Regions from separate parts of the Ligilactobacillus animalis genome, predicted to be linked through region 1. Evidence: predicted binding sites of a transcription regulator. Region 1 holds the regulator's gene; the other holds the start of a gene.
What was found. The regulator NrdR, encoded in region 1, represses ribonucleotide reductase genes. The targets are predictions, from matches to a motif close to ACACNATATATNGTGT.
Positions count from the first base shown of each region.

Region 2: a site for NrdR is predicted at 3,953-3,968, ahead of pnuC (nicotinamide riboside transporter PnuC). Genes of this name have one in related genera too.

Region 1 covers NZ_CP047141.1:1,133,227-1,141,098, forward strand. The annotation lists gene dnaI (primosomal protein DnaI) at 1-456, opposite strand, end outside; gene GSR62_RS05610 (replication initiation and membrane attachment family protein) at 474-1,844, opposite strand; gene nrdR (transcriptional regulator NrdR) at 1,862-2,332, opposite strand; gene coaE (dephospho-CoA kinase) at 2,350-2,955, opposite strand; gene mutM (DNA-formamidopyrimidine glycosylase) at 2,952-3,782, opposite strand; gene polA (DNA polymerase I) at 3,802-6,474, opposite strand; gene GSR62_RS05635 (Bax inhibitor-1/YccA family protein) at 6,569-7,270, opposite strand; gene GSR62_RS05640 (MaoC/PaaZ C-terminal domain-containing protein) at 7,314-7,757, opposite strand.
Region 2 covers NZ_CP047141.1:9,848-17,719, forward strand. The annotation lists gene rpsF (30S ribosomal protein S6) at 131-421, shown strand; gene ssb (single-stranded DNA-binding protein) at 458-1,012, shown strand; gene rpsR (30S ribosomal protein S18) at 1,034-1,270, shown strand; gene GSR62_RS00055 (hypothetical protein) at 1,829-2,155, opposite strand; gene GSR62_RS00060 (hypothetical protein) at 2,520-2,726, shown strand; gene GSR62_RS00065 (DUF1002 domain-containing protein) at 2,803-3,786, opposite strand; gene pnuC (nicotinamide riboside transporter PnuC) at 4,065-4,835, shown strand; gene GSR62_RS00075 (DHH family phosphoesterase) at 5,076-7,091, shown strand; gene rplI (50S ribosomal protein L9) at 7,119-7,568, shown strand.

The DNA of each region.
Region 1 (7,872 bases):
TGCTTTGGTATAACTAGTGATAAAAGATAGCGCCGCTTTTAAAGCTTCCATCCGCTCATCACTACGCTCGTAATCTTTTAATTGCGCCCGACGAACACTACGCGGTAAATTGATCGTCTTGACACGAGCTTCTAGGGCTTTTTGTTCACGTTTAGCTTTTAATTCTGCGGTCGGCACATACACGACTTCGATCCGATGATTGCTGATCGCAAGTGTCGGTAGGTATCCGGGTGCAAAGGTCTGTTTTCCTTGAGCTAGCTGTTTTTTTAGCGTTACGAATTCATATAACTTGCTGGCACTTTTCATCACATCAGCTTCCGTCAGGACTTGACTGTTTTCCGCTAAAAAAGTCCGCACTTCATCATCTTGTAAGATCTCAGCGATCAGTTCTTGATAACGCTGGTTCCAATTGTTTTTTTGCATCCGCTCCGTCAAGTTTTTCCCTAGATCTTCCATCCTAGCCACCTGCCTTTCTATTCACTTTGTTCCAATTGAGCTAACAATTCATCGATCTCAGCATTCAAGGCCTGTTTATCCTCTTTAGCCGGTTTAGATACAGCTTTATTTTCTTTTGTCTTAGCCCAGTCCGGCAAAGTCTCTTTTTGCACGACTTGTTGCTTACGCCCATAATATTGCTTTTGTTTCTGCTTTTCTCGTGCTTTTTGGTTAGCCTCGCGCATATAAAGCATGGCTTCTTCTGGGGTCTGGATCTTCTTTTCAGCCAACTTAGCTGCAGCTTTGGTAAAGCGATTAGCGACTTTATCTTCCAGCATCGTATTATTTTGCGCGATCAAATAATAGTGCAGGAGCACATTGATCACCGCATTAGGTAAAACTTGCTTTTCAACTAGATTTTTGACCGTATAACGCTCTAAATTCGTCACAAAACTGTGCTTTTGCCGTTTGAGTTCTTCGATGAATTCCAAAGGTAGATATTGTTTTGAAACGGCGATCAGCGCTAGATCAGTTTGCGTCAATTCCGCACTCACCGCCGGATCAACTGGTTCAGTCACTTTCGACTCTTTAGGTGTTATCTCTTTGAATTGCCGATCAAATTGCTGTGTGGCTAATTTTTTGACGAGCTCAAGATCGACTTTATCATCTTTGACATTTAGTGCTTGTTCGAGCAATTTGACGAGTTCTAGTTCATCTAGACCATACAACAAAGAGATCGACTTTAAGGTCTCAAGTGAACGGCTGATCTCAGTTGCGGGTACAAAAGATCGGGCTAAAAGCTCTTTTAAATATTCTACATCCAGATCGACTTCGACTGAATCGACGAGATTTTTAGTCGGTTTAGGTATCGCTTTTACCTGTGAATTTTTGAGTAATGCATCTTTTTTCACCGTAAAAACATCTAGTAGCGACTTGGTGATCTCTTTGGCATTAGCATACGTGAGATCTGGTTTGACAAATTCTTGTTTTAACTCATCATATTGGGTCTGTCCCAATGAATCGGCTAAAAGCATGCTCAAGAGATCATCTTTAAAGAAAGCCTCAGCACTCAAAGGAGCTTGTAACTCATAGATAAACACTTGACCAAGTTCATCTTTTTGCACGAATGTCTTCAATAACCCGAGGGCCTCTAATCTGATCCGCGCTTCGTAAAAGTCGCGCAAACCTAAACTCAAAATATCCAATAACTCTTTATGCATCCGGCGGGCTAACAGGTCTGGTGTTTGAGCCACTTTAGTCGCTAATAGTGAATAAACACCATAAGCATTGACCCCCATCAACGGTTGGTAGAGCTTTAAAATGACTTTGAACTCTGTCGAACCGATATGGGCTTTAGTATTGACGACGTAACCATCCTTAGGCGACATCTGCCTTAATCCTTCACTCATCGCCTAACATCCCCCAACTACTTATTTTTTTCGTTGTCACGTGCCATCAAGTCTTGCAATTCCTTCGCAAAAGATGCCATATCTTTAAATTCACGATAGACGCTCGCAAATCTGATATAGGCGATATCATCGACATTTGCTAAGATCTCCATCACATATTCACCGATCAATTGACTCGAAACTTCATTCCCGCCGACTGCCCGGATCTTTGTTTCGACTTGATCGACGATATTTTGGATCTCATCCATCGCGACGGGCCGTTTTTCAGCCGCTCGCATGACACCCCGCAAGACTTTTTCACGATTAAATTCTTCTCTAGCACCATTTTTCTTAATAACTAAGAGTGGCGCTGCTTCTACTCTTTCAAATGTAGTAAAACGGAAACCACAATTTTCACATTCCCGCCGGCGCCGAATGGCATGTCCATTGTCGGCGGGACGGCTATCCACTACACGTGATCCATTTTGATGACAATTTGGACACTTCATAATCTTTACCTCGCTGCCTAATTTTCGATTAAATTATTTATCTTTAGCCATTTTATCACTTGCGCTTGCGTTTCTTCAACTGTTCCCGAACTATCTACTGTAATTGTGGCCAAATTTCGCCTTTTTTCAGCCGACATCTGACTAGCGATCCGCTCAAGTGCCGCCTCCTCACTCAAATGATCGCGTTCTATGATCCGTTTTAGCTGAAGTGCTTTAGGAACTTCAACATTGATAACTGCATCACAATGATCTGCATAACCATTTTCAAATAATAAGGCAGCATCGATCACAACTACTTTATCGCCCTTTTGCTCAGCTAAAGCTAGCTGTTTTTCATATTCAGCTCTGATCAATGGCTGCATGATCTGGTTTAATTGAGCTAATTTCTTAGGATCATTGAAGACGATCTTGCCGAGTTTAGCCCGATCTAAAGTCTGATCAGCTTGGATGATCTGAGATCCAAATGTTTTTTTTAATTTAGCTAAACCAAGGGTCGCTGGTTCAACGACTTGGCGGGCGATCACATCAGCATCGAGGATCTTAAAATCTAATGTTTGTAAAAAATTACTGATCGTCGTTTTGCCCATCCCGATCCCACCAGTCAAGCCTAGAATATATGTCATTTTACCACCTGCTGACAATGCGGACAAAAATGCGTGCCCCGTTGTCCCACTACGATCTTTTGGATCTTTGTTCCACAACGTTTACATGGCTCATCGGTCCGGCCATAAACATCTAGTTCGAACTGAAAAGCGCCTGTTTTTTGGAAAGCATCCGTGTAACTTCTGATCGTTGTGCCACCTGCTTTGATCGCCTTAGCTAATTCAGTGATGATATTATCATGCAGTATCGTTGCTTGGTCTAAAGTCAATTTTTGACATGACGTCTCAGGATGGATCTTACTTTGCCACAACACCTCATCAACATAGATATTACCTAGACCCGTGACCAAGGTCTGGTCGAGTAAGGCGGTCTTGATATTTTTCTTCTTTTTTTGTAGCTTTTGATAAAAGTCAGCCACTTTAAAAGTTTCAGCCACTGGCTCTGGTCCTAATTTGGCTAACCCAGGCAATTTTTCTTCACTACCCGTTTGAACTAATTGCATTCGCCCAAATTTACGGACATCGTTATAGCGCAATTGCCGGCCATCGGCTAGATCAAAGATGACATGCGTATGTTTATCGACTGGATCAGTCGCTTCTTTGACATAAAACTTACCCTCCATGCGCAAATGGGAGACAACGGTAAGGCCATTTGTAAACCTAAAGAGCAAATACTTGCCCCGACGTTCGATCTTTTCAAGTGTTTGCTCTGTTAATTTAGCTTTAAAATCGTCAGCATCACCAACGATCATCTTAGGATATAAAACTTCGACTCGCGCGATCTTTTGACCTAAAACTAATTTTTGCAAACCGCGACGGACAGTTTCTACTTCTGGTAACTCTGGCATTTTTTCACCTCATCTTATACTATTTAGTCTCAAACCACGTCTTACCACTAGCGCTTTCGACCTTTAATGGGACCGACAGCTCAACAGCTGAATCCATGATCTTTGGCACTAACTCTTTTAATTTAGGGATCTCTGCTTTCGGTGCTTCAAAGATCAACTCATCGTGCACTTGTAACAACATTTTGGCTTCTAAGCCCGCATCTTTTAAGGCTTGTTGCATATTGATCATTGCAACTTTGATGATATCAGCTGCACTCCCTTGGATCGGAGTATTCATCGCTGTCCGTTCCGCAAATGAGCGCAAGTTGTAATTTTTGCTCTTGATATCTGGCAAGTACCGTCGGCGATGGAAAAGTGTTTCAACGTAGCCTTTTTGACGCGCACTCTCAATGATATCTTGCATGTATTGATGGACTCCAGGAAATGAAGCTAGATACGTCTCCATAAATTCTTTGGCTTGTTTACGCGTACTTCCGATGCTTTGAGCCAAACCAAAATCACTGATCCCATAAACGATCCCAAAGTTGACCGCTTTAGCTTGCCGACGCATGTTAGCCGTAACTTCACTTGGATCATCTAGTCCAAAAATACGCATCGCAGTATTAGCATGAATATCAAAATCATCCTTGAAAGCTTGTTGCATATGCGGATCCTTTGAAATATGGGCTAAGACCCGTAACTCGATCTGCGAATAGTCAGAAGCAAAGATCTCCCAATCTGGATGACTTGGTACAAAAGCTTGCCGGATCTTACGGCCCTCTTCTAACCGGACCGGGATATTTTGCAAGTTAGGATCGACTGACGATAAACGTCCGGTTGCCGTCAAAGTTTGGGTATACCGCGTGTGGACCTTACCATCAGCTGCGATAACTTTCAATAGGCCTTCAACATAGGTCGATTGTAATTTAGCTAATTGGCGGTAAGCTAAAATATTATCGATGATCGGTGACATCCCACGTAATTTTTCTAAGACATCGACAGCTGTTGAGTAGCCCGTTTTAGTCTTTTTGACGACTGGTAATTTTAATTTTTCAAACAAGATCACCCCAAGTTGCTTAGGTGAATTGATGTTGAATTTCTCACCCGCTTCGTTATAGATCTGTTGTTCTAACTCACTCAAGCGTTCCTTAAATTCACTTTGCATGATATCTAAACGTTCACGGTCGACTTTGATCCCGGAGATCTCCATCTGTGCTAAAACTAATGAAAGTGGACGTTCGATCTCAAAATAAAGATCTTCTTGCTCATTTTCAGCTAGTTCTTTCATCAACTTATCTTCTAGGTCTGAGATGGCCTTGAGTTTATGTGCTAAATGTTCAAAGTATAGCGCATCATCAGCTGGAACTTTGCGCTTAGCCCCTTTTCCATAGACTTCTTCATCGGTCTCAACATCAAAGTAATCATGTCGCTTGGCTAAATTACCTAGATCATTGCTGTTATCACTTGTATTTAACAAATATGAGACTAAAAGTAAGTCAAAATTGATATTTTTTAGTTCGATACCTAAGCGTTCTAAGGCTACATAGGTCTGTTTGCCATCAAAAACATCAACTTCGAGCGCAGGATCTTCCAATAATTGCTTTAGCTTAGGTAATTTCAAAAGCTCAACATCTCTAGCTGCATAATATCGGTCATCGATCTTAAGTCCAAAGCCCCAAAAGTCAGCTGTATGATAATTATCATTACTTAGTTCAAGGTAAAAGCTGATATCTGAATCTTTATCATAGTCCAGCTTTTCGACCTTAGCAGCATCCAAAGGTTCGACCTTTAATTTACTCAAAGTAGGCTCTGCACTGACATCGGCGGTTGAACTAGCTTGTAATTGAGCGATAAAACTCTTAAAATCCATCTCTTCAAAGAACTTGAGCAGATCTTCTTTTTTAGCTCCTGGCCACGCTGTCTGAGCTAAAGTTAGGTCTACTGGAGCATCTTTTCTGATCGTCGCCAGATCTTTACATTGAAATGCGATCTCTTTATCATTGATCAAGTTTTCCTTTAACTTAGACTTTTTCATCGCTTCAATGTTTTCATAGATCCCTTCGATCGTATCGTATTGTTTTAAAAGCTTGAGCGCGGTCTTTTCACCGACTTTAGTCACCCCAGGGTAGTTATCTGAACTATCACCCGTCAAGCCTTTCATATCAACGATCTGTGCTGGTTGCAAGCCGTATTTTTCGATCACATGAGCTGGCGTATACTCTTCGATCTCAGTTACCCCTTTGATCGTCACCGCAACAGTCGTCTTATCAGTCGTCAATTGGGTCAGATCTCGGTCCCCCGTTACGATCGTGACTTGATAGCCCGCTTTTTCAGCTTGAGCGGCCATCGTCCCGATAATATCGTCGGCTTCATATTCGGGTAATTCATAGTGTTTGATCCCATAAGCATCGAGCAATTCTCTGATGTAAGGAAACTGTTCTGACAATTCAGTCGGGGTCTTGGAACGCCCGCCTTTGTAATCAGCATAAGCTTTCGTTCTAAAAGTCACTTTACCTGCATCAAAAGCAACTAAGACATTACTCGGTAAAACATCGCCTAAGATCTTGTCTAACATCAATTTAAAGCCATAGATCGCATTCGTATGCAGCCCAGCATGATTGACAAAGCGCTCTAATTGGTTGTGGAGCGCAAAGAAGGCTCTGAAAGCCACACTATTGCCATCCACTAATAACATTTTCTTATCTTCTGCCATATCGATCCGTCCTCTTATCTAGTTTCTTTTATTTTAACAAATTTTTCGTAGAAATTAAAAAAGCCTCTCCGAAAAGTCGAAGAGACTCGTTTGACTAGTCGCGGTCGCCACCAGCACCGGTAAAGATATTCAACAAGAAGATAAAGATGTTGATAAAATCTAAGTAGAGCTGTAAAGCACCCATCAAGGCCAAATTATTAACATTTACTTGTGAACCCATTTGAAGATACATTTGACGTAAACGTTGAGTATCCCAAGCTGTCAAACCGGCAAAGATCACTAAGCCGATAAAGGAAAAGACATAAGTGATCATTGGGCTTTGCAAGAACATGTTGATCAACGATACGATGATAAACGCGATCAAAGCTGCACGAGCTTGGCGGCCGATCCCTGAGAGATCTTTTTTAGTTGTTGATCCCATAAAGGATAAAACGGCAAACATCACAAAGGCGGAAACAAAAGCACTCGTAATGTTTTGGGCCGTGTAAACGATGAAGATCCCACTAAAGAGCAGACCTTCCAACCCGGCAAAGACAAACAAACCTAAGGCACTGACTAATGGTGAGCGTTGTGACTTAAGCGATGACATGGAGTAAGCCAAAACTAATTGGACCCCAAAGACCGCAAATAAGGCGATCGGATTACTCATAAACCGGATCACAGTCGGACTAAACGAACCCAAGAAAGCCGTTAACGCCGAAACTGCCACTGCAGCACTCATATACCCATACATCTTAGTAAAGAAACTGTTCAAGCCAGCATTACTATTACCGTAAACTTCGGGATTGTTATTCATAAAATTCTCCTTCTTTCAATTATCTAACTAATTATAAATGTAGCTAATCTTGCTGACGCGGAGGCCGAGCCATGACAACTGAATCTAAAACGCGTTCATTTTGACGGTTATTACCCTCAACTGAGATCATCACAACTTCTTTCATCGTATCAACTTTGATCACTTCAAAACTGAATGTGACGATCTCATCATGATAGACTGGCCGAATGAAGTTAGCTGAAAAATTCACTACTTCACTCCCAGGTCCAGGTAATAATTTTGAAACTGAGCTCGTAATGATCCCACTCAACAACACTGGGGGCACAACTGGACCAGCGTACCCTAATTTTTGTGCATATTCATTTTGAATATACAGTGGGTTATTATCGTTAGTCAGTCCCAAATAGATCAACAGATCTCGTTCTGAGATACTTTCCGTTACAGTCAATGAATCGCCTTCTTTGATCTCAGCGATCGTTTTGCCCTGCCGATGCACATCATCAGGCATATAGCTTCACCTTCCTCTAAGTGGTCTGCCTTAATGATAGCATACCACTTCTTTTTGCTCAATCGTTAGGTCTGGATCAAAGTACCTAGATTTAAGGATAATTGTTGTTCCAACG
Region 2 (7,872 bases), 780 kb from region 1:
ATCCCTTGCAAAATAGGTTTAATAATGTTATAATTCTATTTCGTGAGTATCTAAACAAAATTAGCTTTAGATTCTCCTTGTTCTTACATTAGATAAAGAACCAATAGTCCATAAGGAGGTGCAAACAGTCATGACAAATTATGAAATTACTTACATCATCAACCCATCACTTGACGAAGCAGCTAAGAATGAATTAGTTGAACGCTTTGACAACATCTTGAAAAATGATGGTGCTGAAATCGTAGAATCAAAAGACTGGTCTAAGCGTCGTTTTGCTTACGAAATTGGTGGTTTCACAGAAGGTGTCTACCACATCGTAAACATCAAAGCTGAAAACGCAGACGCTATCAACGAATTTGACCGTCTTTCCAAGATCAATGATGGTATCTTACGCCACATGATCGTTAAACGTGAAGACTAAGATAGACTATAAATAAAGTAAAGGAGGAAATGAACTTTGATCAATTCAGTTGTTCTAGTAGGTCGTTTGACCCGAGATCCTGAACTGCGCTACACGCCTTCAGGGGCAGCCGTGGCAAGCTTTACTGTCGCGATCGACCGTCGTTTCACTAACCAACAAGGTCAACGTGAAGCTGATTTCATCAATTGCGTAATGTGGCGTAAAGCAGCCGAAAACTTTGCTAACTTTACCCACAAAGGTTCCTTAGTTGGGATCGAAGGACGGATCCAAACCCGTTCTTATGAAAATCAGCAAGGTCAACGTGTTTATGTTACTGAAGTTTTAGCTGAGAATTTCTCACTTTTGGAATCCAAGGCTGAATCAGAAAGGTATCGTGCCCAACACGGCAACAGTAACGCTAATGTGCAAGGTTCAGCTCCTTCAAATGATATGCAGTCATCTAATCCATTTGGGACTCCAGCAAATAATCAGACCAATGATGCTTTTGGTGGTAATGGTTTTGATACCAATACAAACAATAGTAACAATGCTGCTGATCCATTTGCCGGTGGTCAACAGATCGATATCTCAGATGATGACTTACCATTCTAAAATTGACAGGAGGGAAATCTAATGCCACAACAAAGAAGAGGCGGACGTCGCCGTCGTAAAGTTGACTTCATCGCTGCTAACCACATCGAATACATCGACTACAAGGATACAGATCTTCTTAAGCGTTTCATCTCAGAACGCGGTAAGATCTTGCCACGTCGTGTAACAGGTACTAGCGCAAAGAACCAACGTAAACTTACAGTTGCGATCAAACGTGCACGTATCATGGGCTTATTGCCATTCGTTGCCGAAGATTAATCAAAAAACGTCTCATTGCGAGGCGTTTTTTTGTTTGGCCGATTTTTTTGAAAAAAGTTTTTAAAAATTTCGTTTTTAAAGACGAACTATTATATTTTTTTATTGGGTATTATACGATTTATAAGTTAAAGAGTGAAAAATGATTTTAAAGATTCTAGTGGTAAATCTTTTGTTTATGAAGGTATAGACCTATGTGTGGATAAAGTTGTGGAAAACTCAAATGTAATAACCGAACGTTATCTATTATGAAAAAAATATAATTTAAATTCTTAAGAAAAAATCAATAAAAAAGTTAGCCATTTTGGGTCATTTAGGTGTATTATAGATATGTAGATTGATGATGAATCAATCTTCTCCCCTTTTTATGTAGTAAGTGATAACTATCTTAGATTTACTTTAGGATAGTATTTCCCCAATAACATAACCTTTTTCTCCGTGATTTTCCCCGATCACGGAGTTTTTTTATGTTCGCGAATACAAAACACGGGATCTACCACGATGTAAAAACATTGTAGTAGATCCCGCGTTCTCACATGCTCAGTGATGACGATAGCTCAATTAGCTTAGCTCGAGAGTCCTAGCAAATTCAGTTCCGTTTGAAAGTACGGTAAAGTTTCTAAAGTCGATCGTGGTCGACGCATCAAGTTTAGAAGCTAGGTGCATTGGATCATTGATTTTGATATTTTGGTCGGTAAGCCAAGATATCACTTGTGGGATCGCCTGAGTCTCGCCATTTAACAGTTGGATCTGGCGGTCGTCAGCTAACTCGAGTATCAGTGAAAAGATAAAACGCTCAGTCAGTTTGGGTAACGGTCGGAGCGTGATCTTAGCCAAATACATTCCCAGACAAGCCTGGGTGATCTGGTCGGGTAATAGGGTAAGCATTAAATTGTCGCGGTCATCGAAGAGCTTGAGATGTGTTGCTTCAAACTGTGTTTTCGCAAAAGCAAGTGAATTTTTACGAAATAAAATTGCAAGTGGCAGTTAGCGATTGGTTCCGTAAAATGTCCGCCCATTAAATTCAAGTGTAGTGAAAAATGGAGCGGCATACAAATTAGTAGCTAAATCGGTAAAAACGATTTTTTTCATCTTAGACCTCATTTCTATGAATTAACTAGCATAATTTATAAATGTCATCTTCTGCACACTAGCCCCACCATAATAATATGTGATATCGCCCAGGTGAGACAAGCACTCTTTATAGAAGAAATGTGGTATTATGGAATAAAATAGCAACGAGGGTGAAAAAATGGTCAAAGGATTGGTTTTAAGTGCAATAATTTTTGTTCTAGGAGTGTTTGAACTTTATGCTACATATCGCTACTATCACAAATTAGTCGTGGCAGATCGCAAAAATATGCTTTCTGGTGGCCGTTTGTGGTTAGGGGTCATCAGTGGTGGTTTATTGTGCGCTCTTGGGATCTTTTCGGCTTTAGGCGTATTACAGGGTGCATAGGTTGCGATATGAGTTCCTAGTTGCAAAGAGCCCCCCAGCAAATGTATCTGCTGGGGGGCTCTCCCGTATGGTCTTATTAATTAAACAGACTCTTGATCCATTCGATGAAGCGGGCAAACCAGCCTTTTGCTTGTTCAACGGCTTCTTTAGCTTGAGCACTGTTAGCCCAGTCTTTAGCCTTATTCATCAAATTACCCGTCGAATCTTTAACGTTATTGATCGTGTTCGTCACGTTATTGATATATGTCTTGCTTGAGCTGATCGGTGAATTTTGGAAGTTTACCAAAGCGCCTGAGATCTGTGTTACTTGCTCTGAGGTCGTTTGGTTTTGAATGCCACGGTCAGCCAAAGCCTTATTTAACATATCTTCAATGTCTTGTTTTGTAGCTAGTTCTTGGTTGTCTTGTTTTTGTTGGGCCAATTGCTTGGAAACATCACCAATAGCTGCCATCAGTTTCCCAGGATAGGTCTTGTCATCTTTGTTAGCGTCGATCGCCGGTTGGGTCGCTGAAAGCATCTCATTGGCTGTCGCTGTGTTTTCTGTGTTCAATGAAACGCCATCTTCGGCTAAGGCCTTGTAGACCCCAGTCAAGGCTGATTCACCTGAAACAGGACGATTAGCGGTCACAACGATGCTGACATCTGTTACCCCCGCCATTTGAGCGACCATTGCGTATTGTTGGGAAGTTACTTGGGTGATATTGTTAGAACCATTGTAGTCTTTGATGTTGACCTTGACCCCAGAACCAGGATCTCCGGGTGCGATCGCAACTGAGCTGATCATTGCAGCGTCAGTCGTATTGCTAGAGCCATTAGCGATATATTTGTTGTAATCAGCGGCGGTAGCGGTCAAAGTCTTGAACGAAGAATCAGTTTCAAATACTTTAGCTAAATTTTGGCGTGCTTCTTGGCTCGTGCCGGCTCCATAGACGACATAAGCGGAATTTAACGTATGCGTATTACTGCTACTTGCGGCTAAAGCCTTGGGAGCACTGGTCAAAGTTACCCCTAAAAAGGTCAGCCCTGCCAAGAATGCAGTTGCTAATTTTTTTAATTTCATCTCTAAAACACCTCATTAATTTTATATCTAGCTACATTTTAATTTTACCACCAGAAATCAATTCTTGTCTTTTAAGAAAAAGATATAAATATCGTAAGAAAAACTTAGGAAAATCAACGTTTGAAAATCAAATTACACACAATATATAGATTTAATAAAATTATAATTACAATATATTGTGTTTTTTCGGTTGAATTTAGTCAGAATGCATGGCTATAATAGTTACATTGCAATTTTTAAATGCAAGAAATTATTGTCTATCGGAAGGAAGTTTTTAGATGTTTGAACGTTATCAAGATGTATTGACCCATTTGCCAGAATATTCCAAGAATGTATTTCGGAAGGGATATTTCAAATGGTTGTTGAATCAATGTAAAGGTTGGGGGTATTTTAGTTACTTCTTATTGGCGTTCAACTTTGTGCTCCAAGTTATCTCGTTGGTCGATTCTTTTAGCCAAACGCCAGTCCAGTCACTGTTAGCCTTTGTTGGGGGCAATCTGTCCGTGGCATGTGTGATCGGGATCTCGAACTTATCCGGGATCCAAGGCTGGTGTGGTGCGATCTCAGCTATTTGTATCGCAGCAACAGGTTTTATGGCAAAAAATTATGCGACCGCTTGGGAACAGATCGGTTATTTGATCTTTTTAGATATTTTTTGCATTTTAGATCCAAAATGGAACGATGATATCCAAGCGGAAAAACTAGAAAGTGGGCTTGAATGGATCAAATATGGCTTATTTTTTGTAGTTGCTTGGTTATGCACCTATACGATCTTTAGCTTTACGAATGATCCCCGGGTCTTTTTGGATAGCTTGAACTTAGCGATGGCGATCACGGGGGCATTATTGGAATTGAATCGTAAACGTGAACAATACTATGTTTTCACACTGGCATCAGTCTTTACGATCGCTTTATGGGTCCAAACGATGTTGCAAGGTGATGGGAATTTTGCCTTGATCTTTAGTTACAGTGTCTTTTTCTTAAATGATATGTATGCCTTTTTCAGCAAGAACAGCTGGTTTAGAGGGGAAGTCTCAAAGAAAGCTTAAAATTTAGTTTTGAATGGCTGACAATAAATAGTCGCGGGCGTATACTTAAACTAAGTGAATAACTTAACTCATAACACTAAGCTACGGGTCAGCCCGTGGCTTTTTATTTTGGGCAAAGCAACTTGATTTTTCAAGCTATTATAGTCATACTTACTGAGAGTCAAACTCGTTTGTGATAGAATAAATAGCAGAAGTATAAAATTAGGTTAAGAATTGGGAAAGGAATGCGGGGATAAACCAGTGAAAAAATTTTTTAACAAAGATTTTTGGCAACTGCCTGAATTCATGTATGACAGACATTTGCGTGTGTTAGCTTGGATGTTGGCGTTTGTAGCGGTCATTTGTGTGATCCTGGCCTTTAGAACCAATATTATTCTAGGATATATCAGCATGGTCTTTACACTTATTGTGACCGTAGTTGCCTATATTACTTTAAAACAAATTACTGAAGATACAACTGAATACATTTCTGATCTGTCTTATCGGATCAAACGCGGTGAACAGGATGCGTTGATCAAAATGCCGATCGGGATCTTATTTTACGACAAAGAGGGTCATATCGAATGGATCAACCCTTATATGCAACGCTATTTTGATAATCAAGAGGTGCTGGGTAAGCCGTTAAAAGAGGTCGATCATCAGCTCTATGAGCAACTCGAGGCTAAACAAGACAATAAAGACAAAGATATCGAAGTCAAATTGCATGGACGAGCCTTTAGTCTGATGGTCCAAAAAGACATTGATGCGCTGTACCTGATGGATGTGACGCATTATGCCGAGATCCGACAAGAATACGAAGATACGCGGTTAGTGATCGGACAGATCTTCTTGGATAATTACGATGAAGTTACCAGTGCGATGAACGATAAAGATATTTCTAACCTGGGAAATTTCGTGACGAATGCTTTATCAGATTGGGCGCGCGAATTTGGGATCTACCTCAAACGTGTTGATGAAGATCACTTCTTTATCTTGACGTATGCTAAGACGCTCAAAGTATTAGAAGAAGAAAAATTCAAGATCCTAGATGAAGTGCGCAAGTGGACGTCCAAGCAAAATTCGCCAGTAACGCTTAGTGTAGGGATCGCATACGGTGGTTCTGATCTGACCCAACTGGCAAAGCTCTCACAAAATAACTTAGATCTTGCCTTGGGACGTGGGGGCGATCAGGTCGTCGTCAAAGCGGTCGATGGCCAAGCCCGTTTCTACGGGGGCAAGACCAACCCGATGGAAAAACGCACCCGAGTTCGGGCACGGATGATCTCACAAGCGTTGACCGAATTGATGAATCAAGCCGACCAGATCTTTGTGATGGGCCATCGCCATCCAGATATGGACTCTCTGGGTGCCTGCCTAGGGGTGCGTCGGATCGCAGCGATGAATGGCAAGCAGTGTTGGATCGTCTTAGATCAAGAAGATCTCCACTCAGACATTGAGCGTTTGTTAGAGGAGTTGGAACAATATCCAAATATCAAGGGGTCAATTATAACCCCGGAAATGGCCTTGGAAAAAGCTACTAAGGATGGCCTTTTGATCATGGCTGACCACTCGAAACCATCAATGTCGATCGCACGACCGCTCTACGATAAGCTCAAAAATCGTGTCATGGTGATCGACCATCATCGCCGGGGCGAAGAATTTCCCGATAACCCGATCTTGGTCTACATCGAACCGTATGCCAGTTCGACGTGTGAGTTGATCACTGAGCTCTTTGAGTATCAATCAAAAGACAGTGAACCGATCAATAAATTGGAAGCCACGGCAATGCTGACAGGGATCATCATTGATACACAATCATTTGCTTTGCGGACAGGAACGCGAACTTTTGATGCAGCGAGCTATTTGCGCTCGGTTGGAGCTGATCTGGTGATGGCGCGGCATTTCATGAAAGAAAGCGTCAATAGCTACATGCAACGCAATCATTTGGTCGAACGGACTGAGTTTACTGAGGGAGAAGCAATCTGCTGTGGTGAAGAAGATCGAGTCTATGATCCAGTCATCGCCGCTCAAGTTGCTGACTCACTGTTAAATGTCAGTGGAGTGGAAGCCTCTTTTGTGATCACTAAGCGGGCTTCAGGCAAGATCGGCGTTTCAGCGCGAAGCAATGGGACTAAGAACGTGCAGGTGATCATGGAAGAAATGGGTGGTGGCGGTCACTTATCCAATGCTGCGACCCAGATCGCTGATACGACTGTGGGTGCGGTCAAAGAACAACTGCTTGCAATTCTTAAACAAGAGCAGGAAAATAAAGAGTAGAAGAACTACGTATGGGAGGATTTTTTTATGAGAATCATTTTTACACAAGACGTGCGCGGTAAAGGCAAACGCGGTGAAGTTAAGGAAATTCCAGATGGATACGCAAACTTCTTGATCAAGAGCAATAAGGCTAAGCAAGCTGATGCAGCAGCGATGAGCCAATTACGTGGTCAAAAGAGAGCCGAAGCCAAAAAAGAGGCTGAAGAATTAGCCGAAGCAAAGGTCCTCAAAGAAAAATTAGAATCTGGCAATTATGTCGTTGAGATCAAGGCAAAAGCTGGGACAGATGGTCGTTTATTTGGCTCGATCACATCCAAGCAGATCGCCCAAGCTATGGAAAAACAACACGGCTTAAAGATCGACAAGCGCAAGATGGAATTAGCAGCACCGATCCGTGCGAGGGGATACGCCAATGTCCCTGTTAAGTTGCACAATGAGGTTTCTGCTAAGATCCGCGTGCACATCTCAGAACAATAAAATAGCTTAATAATAGCCCGCTAGAGTAGATCTGGCGGGCTATTTGTGTAGGTGGTAGGGAGAGTGAGGATATAAAAAGCATAGTTGAACTGTTGGTTTTTTGTGGACTATCTAAGCTTATTTACAATAAAGTTAAGCGGCATTTTGCCATTTGAAAAAACTGGGTTCGACGAAGATCAGGGACCATAAGTTCTTTGGCAGCAAGTTGCATAGTCGGATTTTCTAATTTACTCAGTGCAAGTGATTTAGGTAGGATAGTTACCAAGTAGCGAATAACACTAGGTAAAATGAAATATTGTTTAGG